DNA from 3 places in the Streptomyces sp. NPDC045955 genome. Region 3 is predicted to be linked to each of the others. Evidence: riboswitches for the same ligand, from Rfam matches in the RefSeq annotation. Region 3 holds a riboswitch; each other region holds the start of a gene.
The links. Region 3 has a riboswitch for cyclic di-AMP ahead of AC07F0_RS18420 (M23 family metallopeptidase). Riboswitches for the same ligand answer to the same signal wherever they lie in the genome.

Region 1: it holds a riboswitch for cyclic di-AMP, as region 3 does, so the genes downstream of both, AC07F0_RS33380 (M23 family metallopeptidase) here and AC07F0_RS18420 (M23 family metallopeptidase) in region 3, are expected to answer to the same signal.
Region 2: it holds a riboswitch for cyclic di-AMP, as region 3 does, so the genes downstream of both, AC07F0_RS09455 (transglycosylase SLT domain-containing protein) here and AC07F0_RS18420 (M23 family metallopeptidase) in region 3, are expected to answer to the same signal.

The regions. Positions count from the first base shown of each region.
Region 1 is NZ_JBWKKY010000022.1:102,045-105,308, forward strand. Features, by position in the region: gene AC07F0_RS33370 (dihydrofolate reductase family protein) at 1-964, shown strand, start outside; tRNA gene AC07F0_RS33375 (tRNA-Met) at 1,123-1,196, shown strand; cyclic di-AMP (ydaO/yuaA leader) riboswitch at 1,485-1,641, shown strand; gene AC07F0_RS33380 (M23 family metallopeptidase) at 1,653-2,684, shown strand; gene AC07F0_RS33385 (aldo/keto reductase) at 2,806-3,264, shown strand, end outside.
Region 2 is NZ_JBWKKY010000004.1:78,792-82,055, reverse strand. Features, by position in the region: gene AC07F0_RS09460 (polyprenyl synthetase family protein) at 1-686, opposite strand, end outside; cyclic di-AMP (ydaO/yuaA leader) riboswitch at 1,194-1,367, shown strand; gene AC07F0_RS09455 (transglycosylase SLT domain-containing protein) at 1,371-2,150, shown strand; gene AC07F0_RS09450 (HAD family hydrolase) at 2,114-2,962, opposite strand; gene AC07F0_RS09445 (GNAT family N-acetyltransferase) at 3,134-3,264, shown strand, end outside.
Region 3 is NZ_JBWKKY010000008.1:119,762-123,025, forward strand. Features, by position in the region: gene AC07F0_RS18410 (M16 family metallopeptidase) at 1-267, shown strand, start outside; gene AC07F0_RS18415 (M16 family metallopeptidase) at 264-1,652, shown strand; cyclic di-AMP (ydaO/yuaA leader) riboswitch at 1,843-2,006, shown strand; gene AC07F0_RS18420 (M23 family metallopeptidase) at 2,020-2,805, shown strand; gene AC07F0_RS18425 (GntR family transcriptional regulator) at 2,993-3,264, shown strand, end outside.

The DNA.
Region 1 (3,264 bases), on a different contig from region 3:
GCGGCGAGCCGCCCGCACGGCAGCCGGCCTGCCGGAGTACCCCCTCAAGGTCACGGTCAGCGGCTCCGGTGACCTCGACCCGGCGGCACAGTTCTGGCACACCGGCGGCCAGAAGGTCCTCTACACCACCGACAAGGGCGCCGAACGCGCCCGTGCCCTCGGCCTCGCCACCGATGCCACCGACGGCGCTGCTCCTGATGCCACCGACGTCGTCCCGCTCGGCGCCGACCTCGACTGGCGGCGCCTCCTCACCCACCTGCACGACGTCCGGGGTGTACGACGCCTCATGGTCGAGGGTGGCGGCCTGATCCACACCCAGCTCCTCACGCAGGGCCTGGCCGACGAACTCCAGCTGGTCCTCGCCCCCCTCTTCGTCGGCGACCCCGGGGCACCCCGCCTCTTCGGGCCCGGCGGCTACCAGTCCGGCCGGCTCCGGCTGCTGGAGACCCGGCGGATCGAGGACGTGGTCCTCATGCGCTACGAGCCGACCGCCCCCGGCACCGGCCCCCTGCCCGCCGCCGCCGATCACCACTGGCTGGCCCTCGCCTGCGAACTGGCCGCACAGTGCCCGCCGTCGGACACGGCGTTCAGTGTCGGCGCGGTGGTCGTCGCGGCCGACGGCACCGAACTGGCCCGCGGCCACTCCCGTGAGGGCGGCGACCCGCTCGTGCACGCCGAGGAGGCGGCCCTGGCCAAGCTCGACCCGGCCGACCCCAGGCTCGCCGGCGCGACGGTCTACAGCAGCCTGGAGCCCTGCGCCCGCCGGGCCTCCCGCCCCGCACCCTGCGCCCGGCTGATCCTCGACGCGGGCGTACGACGCGTGGTCACGGCCTGGCGCGAGCCGGACACCTTCGTGGCGGACGCCGACGGCAGTGGCCTGCTGGCGGCCGGGGGAGTGGAGGTCCTCGTCCTCCCGGAGCACGAGGAGCGCGCCAAGGCCCCGAACCGCCACCTGACGCACTGAGCTCGGGCCGATCGGCCCAACGGATCCTGCGGCCTGGCCGCCTCGCGGGTCGCGCTGCCTCCAGGGCCGCTACGACAGCGCGGACGGGCGACCCGGGCCGCTGAGCACCGGGTGTGCGCGAGCGGTCCCGCGGATGGCGTACACTGGAGTCACAACGACGCGGGGTGGAGCAGCTCGGTAGCTCGCTGGGCTCATAACCCAGAGGTCGCAGGTTCAAATCCTGTCCCCGCTACTGAAGGCCGAGGGCCGGAATCCGAAAGGGTTCCGGCCCTCGGTGTTTTCCTGGGTTCTTCATTACTGTCGGTGAGTGAATCAAGCCGCTCCGCATGACAACTGACGCACCGTCAAAGCCCGTGAGTCACTTGCGTGGCGGTCAACTCGCCCGTTTTGGGCCGGTCGTGGGAGGTTGGTCCGCGTGAAAAAGGTTAATGATCAAGCGGAATCGCTGGAATACCCACCGCGCTTCTATTAACGTTCGATAACGCAGCGCGGTCGTCCCAGCCGTCACAGAAGGCGGCTCCGTGCGCACGCGCCGAATCCTGAAAAGGAACCGGGGAACCACCACTTGGGGTGAATCGGGCGGATGCCGCCGTGGAAGCACGGCCGGTATACGCGCGTAGGAGACCTTCCTGCTCCGAACCCGTCAGCTAACCCGGTAGGCGAGAAGGAAGGAAAGGAGTACGCCCACGTGGCGTCCAACCGGCCTGCCCCCGCGGCCCCGTCCGCGCCGAACCAGCGCGACACCGAAACTTTCGGCTACGGCGGTCACCACACCGACGAGGGCCCGTTCCAGGAATGGAACCCCACCGCGGAGTCCATCCGCCCCATCCGTGGCCGGCATCGCGTCACCAAGCAGCGCGGCGGAGGCCTCGCGCGCAGCTCCACCGTCCTCGGCGTCGGCGTCATCGCCGCCGTGGGCGCGGGCGGCATGGCCAGCGCCCAGACCGGCAAGCCGCCCGTGTCGATCTCCGTTGCGGACCTTCCCTCGGTGGGTTCCCTCATCTCGGACGACGACACCCCCGAAGGCTCCGCCACCCCGCTCAGCGACCTCGCCACGGCGTCCACCGACACCGAGCAGGGCACCTCCGGCGCCGGTGAGGCACTGCGCGCCCGGATCATGGCGCAGGTCGAGCACCAGCAGGAGCAGATCGAGACCAAGGCCGCGCAGGACGCCGCCGAAGCCGCCCGGAAGGCGGCCGCGGAGGCCGCCGCCAAGGCCGAGCAGGAAGCCAAGGCCAAGGCCGCCGAAGCCAAGAAGAAGGCGGAGGAGGAGGCCCGGAAGAAGGCCGAGGCCGAGCGGCTCGCCGCCCTCGCCAAGCAGTACACGCTGCCGACCTCCGCGTACACCATCACCTCGACCTTCGGTCAGGCCGGCGCCTACTGGTCCTCCGGCTACCACACCGGCCTCGACTTCGCCGCCCCCACGGGCACGCCGATCAAGGCGGTGCACAGCGGCACCATCACCGAGGCGGGCTGGAACGGCTCGTACGGCTACAAGACCGTCCTGACCCTCGATGACGGCACGGAGATCTGGTACGCGCACCAGTCGTCCATCGGCGTCAGCGTCGGCCAGAAGGTCAGCACGGGCGACGTCATCGGCCGCGTGGGCGCGACCGGCAACGTCACCGGTGCGCATCTGCACCTCGAGGTCCACACCGGTGGGTCCAGCAACGGCATCGACCCGCTCGCGTGGCTGCGGGGCAAGGGCCTGAACGTCTGAGCGACGGCGGCGTCTCCGGTCTCGTGCGGGGTTCCTTGCGGGGGTTTCGTGCGAGGCCGTTTACGGGAGTTTCGCGTCAGCCGTGGAATCAGCCTCCCCCGCACGGCCGTTGACACGGAACATGACTTCTCTTCGCAAGCTCGGCTCCTCCGACCTCGAGGTCTTCCCGCTCGCCCTCGGCGGCAACGTCTTCGGCTGGACCGCGGACGAGGCACAGTCGTTCGCCGTCCTCGACGCGTACACCGCCGCCGGCGGCAACTTCGTCGACTCGGCCGACGTCTACTCGGCGTGGGCGGACGGCAACCAGGGCGGCGAGTCCGAGACCGTGCTCGGCAAGTGGCTGACGTCACGCGGCAACCGCGCGGACGTCGTCGTCGCCACGAAGGTCAGCCAGCACCCCGAGTTCCAGGGCCTGTCCGCCGCCAACATCAAGGCCGCCGCCGACGCCTCCCTGCGGCGCCTCGGCACCGACTACATCGACCTGTACTACACCCACTACGACAAGCCCGACGTGCCGGTGGAGGAGATCATCGGCGCGCTCGACGAACTCGTCACGGCCGGGAAGGTGCGGTACATCGCC
Region 2 (3,264 bases), on a different contig from region 3:
GAGTCGGAGGCGATGTCCAGGACGTCGTCCGCGAGCTGGAAGGCGACGCCGAGCCGTTCGCCGTACTGGGTCAGCACGTCCACGACCGTGTCGTCGGCGCCGGACATCATCGCGCCGAACCGGCACGACACCGCCACCAGCGAGCCGGTCTTGCCGCCCAGCACGTCCAGGTAGTGCTCGACCGGGTCACGGCCGTCCTGCGGTCCGGCCGTCTCCAGGATCTGCCCGGTCACCAGCCGCTCGAACGCCTCGGCCTGCACCCGCACCGCCTCCGGGCCGAGGTCGGCCAGGATGTGCGAGGCGCGAGCGAAGAGGAAGTCCCCGGTGAGGACCGCGACGGAGTTGCCCCAGCGGGCGTTCGCGCTCGCCACCCCGCGCCGCACGGTGGCCTCGTCCATCACGTCGTCGTGATACAGCGTGGCGAGGTGGGTCAGCTCCACGACGACGGCCGACGGCACGATCCCGGGCGCGTACCGATCGCCGAACTGGGCGGCGAGCATCACGAGCAGCGGACGGAACCGCTTGCCACCGGCCCGGACCAGGTGCTGGGCGGCCTCCGTGATGAAGGGCACCTCACTCTTGGTGGCCTCGAGCAAGCCTTCCTCGACAGCCGCCATCCCGGCCTGGACATCGGCTTCCAGAGCCTGGTCCCGCACGCTCAGCCCGAACGGCCCGACGTCGGTCACGAGGGGTCTCCTGTCTGCTGGTGTCTGCCGGTGATTACGCGGATTGTCGATAGGTCGCTGCCATCACTCGAGTCAGCGTATCCGGTCACGTTTCGATCACCGCCAGCGCCCAGGGTTACAGGCCGGGTGGTATCCGATCACGACCGCAATGTTTTCGATCAGCTCATAAGAGCAGACATTTATCGACTTACCAGGCGATAGCGAGCTATGTGCGATTTGCGGCATTGGATAAGTGAATCCCCCTAGGTGCACATTGCCCCACGGACTTGTGATCAGTGAGTTGAATCACGTTATCCCCTATGACATCCCACTCCGGCACCGACCCGTACCTCCTTCCGCCGCACGCAAGTTGAGCCTTGGCTTCAGCAAAGGATCAAGTGCCCCATACACCCCTGACCAAGGTCAACCGCTCGATATGTGACTCCGGTGCTTGTTCCCGACATGTGCTCTCGCATACGTTCCGGGCCTGTCCGGCGGACGCCGAATCCTGCCACCGCCCGGACACCCCACACGAACCCACTCACTCACGCAGGGCAGGAGCGGGGGACCCAGGTACGTCGCCGGTCCGCGTAGCGGAACGGCTCGGGGTGAAGCCGCGTACGGCACACAGCGCCGTACGCGGCCGGGCACCTCCCGGCCCGAACCCGACAGCTCACCTCGCAGGCGCCGGAGAGGAACATCGCCATGCCCCGAGGCAAGCACCGTCGCCCCAGAACCAGTCAGTTCACCCGTCGTCTCATGGCCGCCGGCACCGGCGGAGCGGCCCTCGCCCTGCCGCTGATCGGCGCGACGCAGGCCGGCGCCGCCCAGCCGGCCCAGAGCGCACCCACCGTCTCGCAGTCCGTGCCGCAGGCGGCCAAGACGGCCAAGTCCCTCACGTACACCGTCACCAAGGGCGACTCGCTCGCCCGCATCGCGGACAAGTACGACGTGTCGGGCGGCTGGAAGCAGCTCTACAAGGACAACCGCGCCGCCGTCGGCGACGACCCGCGGCTGATCCACCCGGGTCTGAAGCTCACGGTGAAGACGGCCAAGGCGGACGCCGGGAAGAGGACTGCGACCAAGTCCTCCGCCCCCGCCAAGCCGGCCGCGAAGCCCGCCGGCGGCGTCGCCCAGGCCACCCAGGCCGCCGCGAAGACCTACGCGAACAACCTGGACGGCTGGATCCGCGAGGCGCTGGACATCATGGCGCAGAAGGGGATCCCGGGTTCGTACGACGGCATCTACCGCAACATCATGCGCGAGTCGTCCGGCAACCCCCAGGCGATCAACAACTGGGACTCGAACGCCGCCAAGGGCACACCGTCCAAGGGTCTGCTCCAGGTCATCGACCCGACCTTCGCCGCCTACCACGTGCCCGGCACCTCCTTCGACCCGTACGACCCGGTCGCCAACATCACGGCGGCCTGCAACTACGCGGCGGCCCGCTACGGCTCGATCGACAACGTCAACGGCCCGTACTGAGCCGTCCCGTCCAGCAGTCGTTCGAGGACGACGGCGATGCCGTCGTCCTCGTTCGACAGCGTGATCTCGTCGGCCACGGCCTTGAGTTCGGGATGGGCGTTGGCCATGGCGATGCCGTGGGCGGCCCAGTCGAACATCGGGATGTCGTTGGGCATGTCCCCGAAGGCGAGGGTGTCCGCAGGCCGCAGCCCCAGGTGCTCGGCGGCCAGCGCCAGGCCGGTGGCCTTGGTGATGCCGCACGGCTGAAGCTCGACCGTGCCGGGCCCCGACATCGTCACCGTCGCGAGTGAACCGACCACCGAGCGGGCCGTCGCCGCCAACTCGTCGTCCGACAGGTGGGGATGGCGCAGCAGCACCTTGCTGATGGGCTCGCCCCACAGGTCGTCGCGCCGCTCGACCCGCACCGCCGGCAGGGTCGGGTGCGGCATGAGGTAGCCCGGCTCGATGAGGGTGAGGCCGTCGACCCCGTCCTGGTCGACCGCGGCGTACACCTGCCCCACCTCGGCCTCGATCTTGCCCAGGGCGGTCTCCGCCAGCTCCCGGTCCAGGGTGATGGACCACAGCAGCCGGTCCGCGCCGGCGTCGTACACCTGCGCGCCCTGTCCGCACACCGCGAGCCCCGTACAGCCGAGGTCGTCCAGGAGCGGCCGCACTCTCGGCGCCGGCCGGCCCGTCACCACGAGGTGCCGGGCACCGGCGTCCACCACCCGCGTGAGCGCGGCGAGGGACCGGTCGGACAGGGTGTCGTCGCCGCGCAGCAGCGTCCCGTCCAGGTCGGTGGCGATGAGTGAATATGCGAGGGGTGCGGCCATGATCAGAGAATACGGACAACGCGCCCCTTCGTTTCATCGTACGGCGCATGCCGATTGCCCGGTTGAAGGCCTCTGCACCAGTTGGCAACAACATGGTCCGCTACCTACCGTCAGGGCCGTCTCGGGCGGTACCTTCCATGTGTCCAGGGGGGACTTGATCGGGGGGTCGGGTTGAGCAGTGGGCGTGTTCGTGTGGGTGTGCCCGGGGAGCTCGGCGAGGGGGAGAAGGAGCGCTGGCGCGCGCTGCGCGCGGCGTCGGAGACACCGCGCAACCCCTTCATGGAACCGGAGTTCACCGAAGC
Region 3 (3,264 bases):
GCCGGCCGCGCCGACGAACTGTGCCGGTACGCCGTCCTGTTCGGCGACCCGCAGCTCGCCCTGACCGCCGTGCAGCGCGTGCTGGAGGTGACGGCAGAGGAGGTCCAGGAGGTCGCCAAGGCCCGCCTGCGGCCCGACAACCGCGCGGTGCTCGTCTACGAGCCCGTCGCCGGCGAGACGGGCGACGCGGAGACCGCCGAGGACGCCGACACCACCGAGGACACCGCAGCCGCGGCCCTGAACGAGAACGAGGAGGCGGCCAAGTGACCGAGCTCGCCACGATGGACTTCCACCCCCAGCCGCAGGCGGGCGAGGCCAAGCCGTGGGCCTTCCCGGCCCCCGAGCGCGGCACGCTCGGCAACGGCCTGACGGTCCTGCGCTGCCACCGCCCCGGCCAGCAGGTCGTCGCCGTGGAGGTGCTGCTGGACGCCCCCCTGGACGCCGAGCCGGCCGGCCTCGACGGCGTGGCCACGATCATGGCCCGGGCCTTCTCCGAGGGCACCGACAAGCACTCCGCCGAGGACTTCGCCGCCGAGCTGGAGCGCGCCGGTGCCACCCTCGACGCGCACGCCGACCACCCCGGCGTCCGGCTCAGCCTGGAGGTGCCGGCCTCCCGGCTCGCCAAGGGACTCGGCCTGGTCGCCGACGCCCTGAGGGCCCCCGCGTTCGCGGACAGCGAGGTCGAGCGGCTGGTCCGCAACCGCCTCGACGAGATCCCGCACGAGCTGGCCAACCCCGCCCGCCGTGCCGCCAAGGAGCTCTCCAAGGAGCTGTTCCCGGCGGACTCGCGCATGTCGCGGCCCCGACAGGGCACCGAGGAGACGGTCGCGGCGATCGACTCCGCGGCCGTACGCGCCTTCTACGAGAGGCACGTCAGGCCCGCCACGGCCACGGTCGTGGTCGTCGGCGACCTCACCGGCATCGACCTCGACGTCCTGCTCGGCGACACGCTGGGTGCCTGGACCGGCTCCGCGGCCGAGCCGCGCCCGGTGCCGCCGGTGACCGCCGACGACACGGGCCGTGTCGTCATCGTGGACCGCCCCGGCGCCGTCCAGACGCAGCTGCTGATCGGCCGCATCGGCCCGGACCGGCACGACCGCGTGTGGCCCGCGCAGGTGCTCGGCACGTACTGCCTCGGCGGCACCCTCACCTCCCGCCTGGACCGCGTGCTGCGCGAGGAGAAGGGTTACACCTACGGGGTACGGGCGTTCGGCCAGGTCCTCAGGTCCGCCCCGGACGGGACCGGTGCCGCGATGCTCGCCATCAGCGGCTCCGTGGACACGCCCAACACCGGCCCTGCCCTCCAGGACCTCTGGACGGTGCTGCGCACGCTCGCCGCCGAGGGGCTGACCGACGCGGAGCGGGACGTCGCCGTGCAGAACCTGGTCGGCGTGGCGCCGCTGAAGTACGAGACGGCGGCGGCCGTCGCGAGCACGCTGGCCGACCAGGTCGAACAGCACCTGCCCGACGACTTCCAGGCCACGCTGTACCGGCAGCTCGCCGCGACCGGCACCGTGGAGGCCACCGCGGCGGCCGTCAGCGCCTTCCCGGTGGACCGACTGGTGACCGTGCTCGTCGGTGACGCGGCGCAGATCAAGGGCCCGGTCGAGGCCCTGGGCATCGGTGAAGTCTCGGTCGTCGCCGCCGAGTAGGAGCACGCGCGCAGGGGCCCTGGTTGTCTTCTAAGGCACCAGGGCTCCTTTATGCCCGAATTGGTGCGGAGGTTGCCTGTCTGCCCTGTGGGATGCGCTACAAAAACCGGGATCCGTTTGGGAATTGAAAGTGGCCCCGCTTAGGTTCGTCCGGGCTGTTCGTCAGGCAGTGCGCCGCACCCGCGGCACCGGACAGTCATCGCCGAGTCCCCGTACGGCGCGAGCCAGGGGAGCCGGGGACCCACCGCAGTCCCTGGGGTGAATCGGACGCCCGCGCGAGCCGCGAGGGGGTCCGTAGGAGACCTTCCTGCTCCGAACCCGTCAGCTAACCCGGTAGGCGAGAAGGAAGGAAAGGACCAGGCACTCCATGGCGTTCACCCGCGCCACCGGGAAGCATCGTCGTCCCAGCCGGATGCAGCGCGGCACGGCCCGCGCGGCGGGCGTCGCGGCCCTCGCCACCACCGGTGTCATCGGCACCGTGGCCGCCCCGGCCTTCGCCGCCGAGCCCGCCGTCGAGCAGACCGGCCTCACCCCCGTCGTCACCATGGGTGACACCGTTGCCCAGCAGATCGACGCCCAGGCCGCCGCCCAGAAGCAGGCCGCCGAGGAAGCCGCCGCCAAGAAGAAGGCCGAGGAGGCCGCCCGTGAGCGGGCCGCCGAGGCGGCCAAGGAGGCCAAGGAAGCCGCCGAGAAGGCCCGCGAGGCCAAGGAACGCGCCGCCCGCGAGGCCGAGCGCAAGCGCCTCAACACCTTCGTGCCCCCGATCTCCGGCTCGTACGTCTCCACCGGCTACCAGGCCAGCAGCGGCCTGTGGTCCTCCGGCAGCCACACCGGCATCGACTTCCACGCCGCCAACGGCACCTCCGTCCACGCGGTCGGCATGGGAGAGGTCGTCGAGGCCGGCTGGGGCGGCTCCTACGGCAACCAGATCGTGATCAAGATGAACGACGGCACGTACACCCAGTACGGCCACCTGTCGTCCATCGGCGTCTCGGTGGGCCAGAAGGTCACCCCCGGCCAGCAGATCGGCCTGTCCGGCGCGACCGGCAACGTCACCGGCCCGCACCTGCACTTCGAGGCCCGTACGAGCCCCGAGTACGGCTCCGACATCGACCCGGTCGCCTACCTCCGCTCGCACGGCGTGAGCGTCTGACGGCGTACCACTCCGCTTCCCGAGGCCCCGGCTCCCCGAGCCGGGGCTTTCTGCGTTTGTGACGCCCGGCTGTCCAAAAAATATCCCTGGATTCCGGTCTGCCGTCGGAAATTCCGGCTCATTGCAATAGAGTCACGGAACACGTGTCACTAGTCGACGTTTCACGGGGATTAAACGGAGGTCGGTCATGCGCATTCCGGCGCACTCGGTGTGCACGGCCATCCGGGACGACATCGTCGCGGGTGTCTACGAACGCGGCGGCCGGCTGACCGAGGAACTCCTCGCCCGCCGCTACGGTGTCTCGCGCGTCCCGGTCCGGGAGGCCCTGCGCACCCTGGAGGCCGAGGGCTTCGTGGTGACCCGGCGGCACGCGGGCGCGTGCGTCGCCGAACCCACCGAGCAGGAGGCGGCCGACCTGCTGGAGATGCGGCTGCTGCTGGAGCCGCTCGGCGCGGCCCG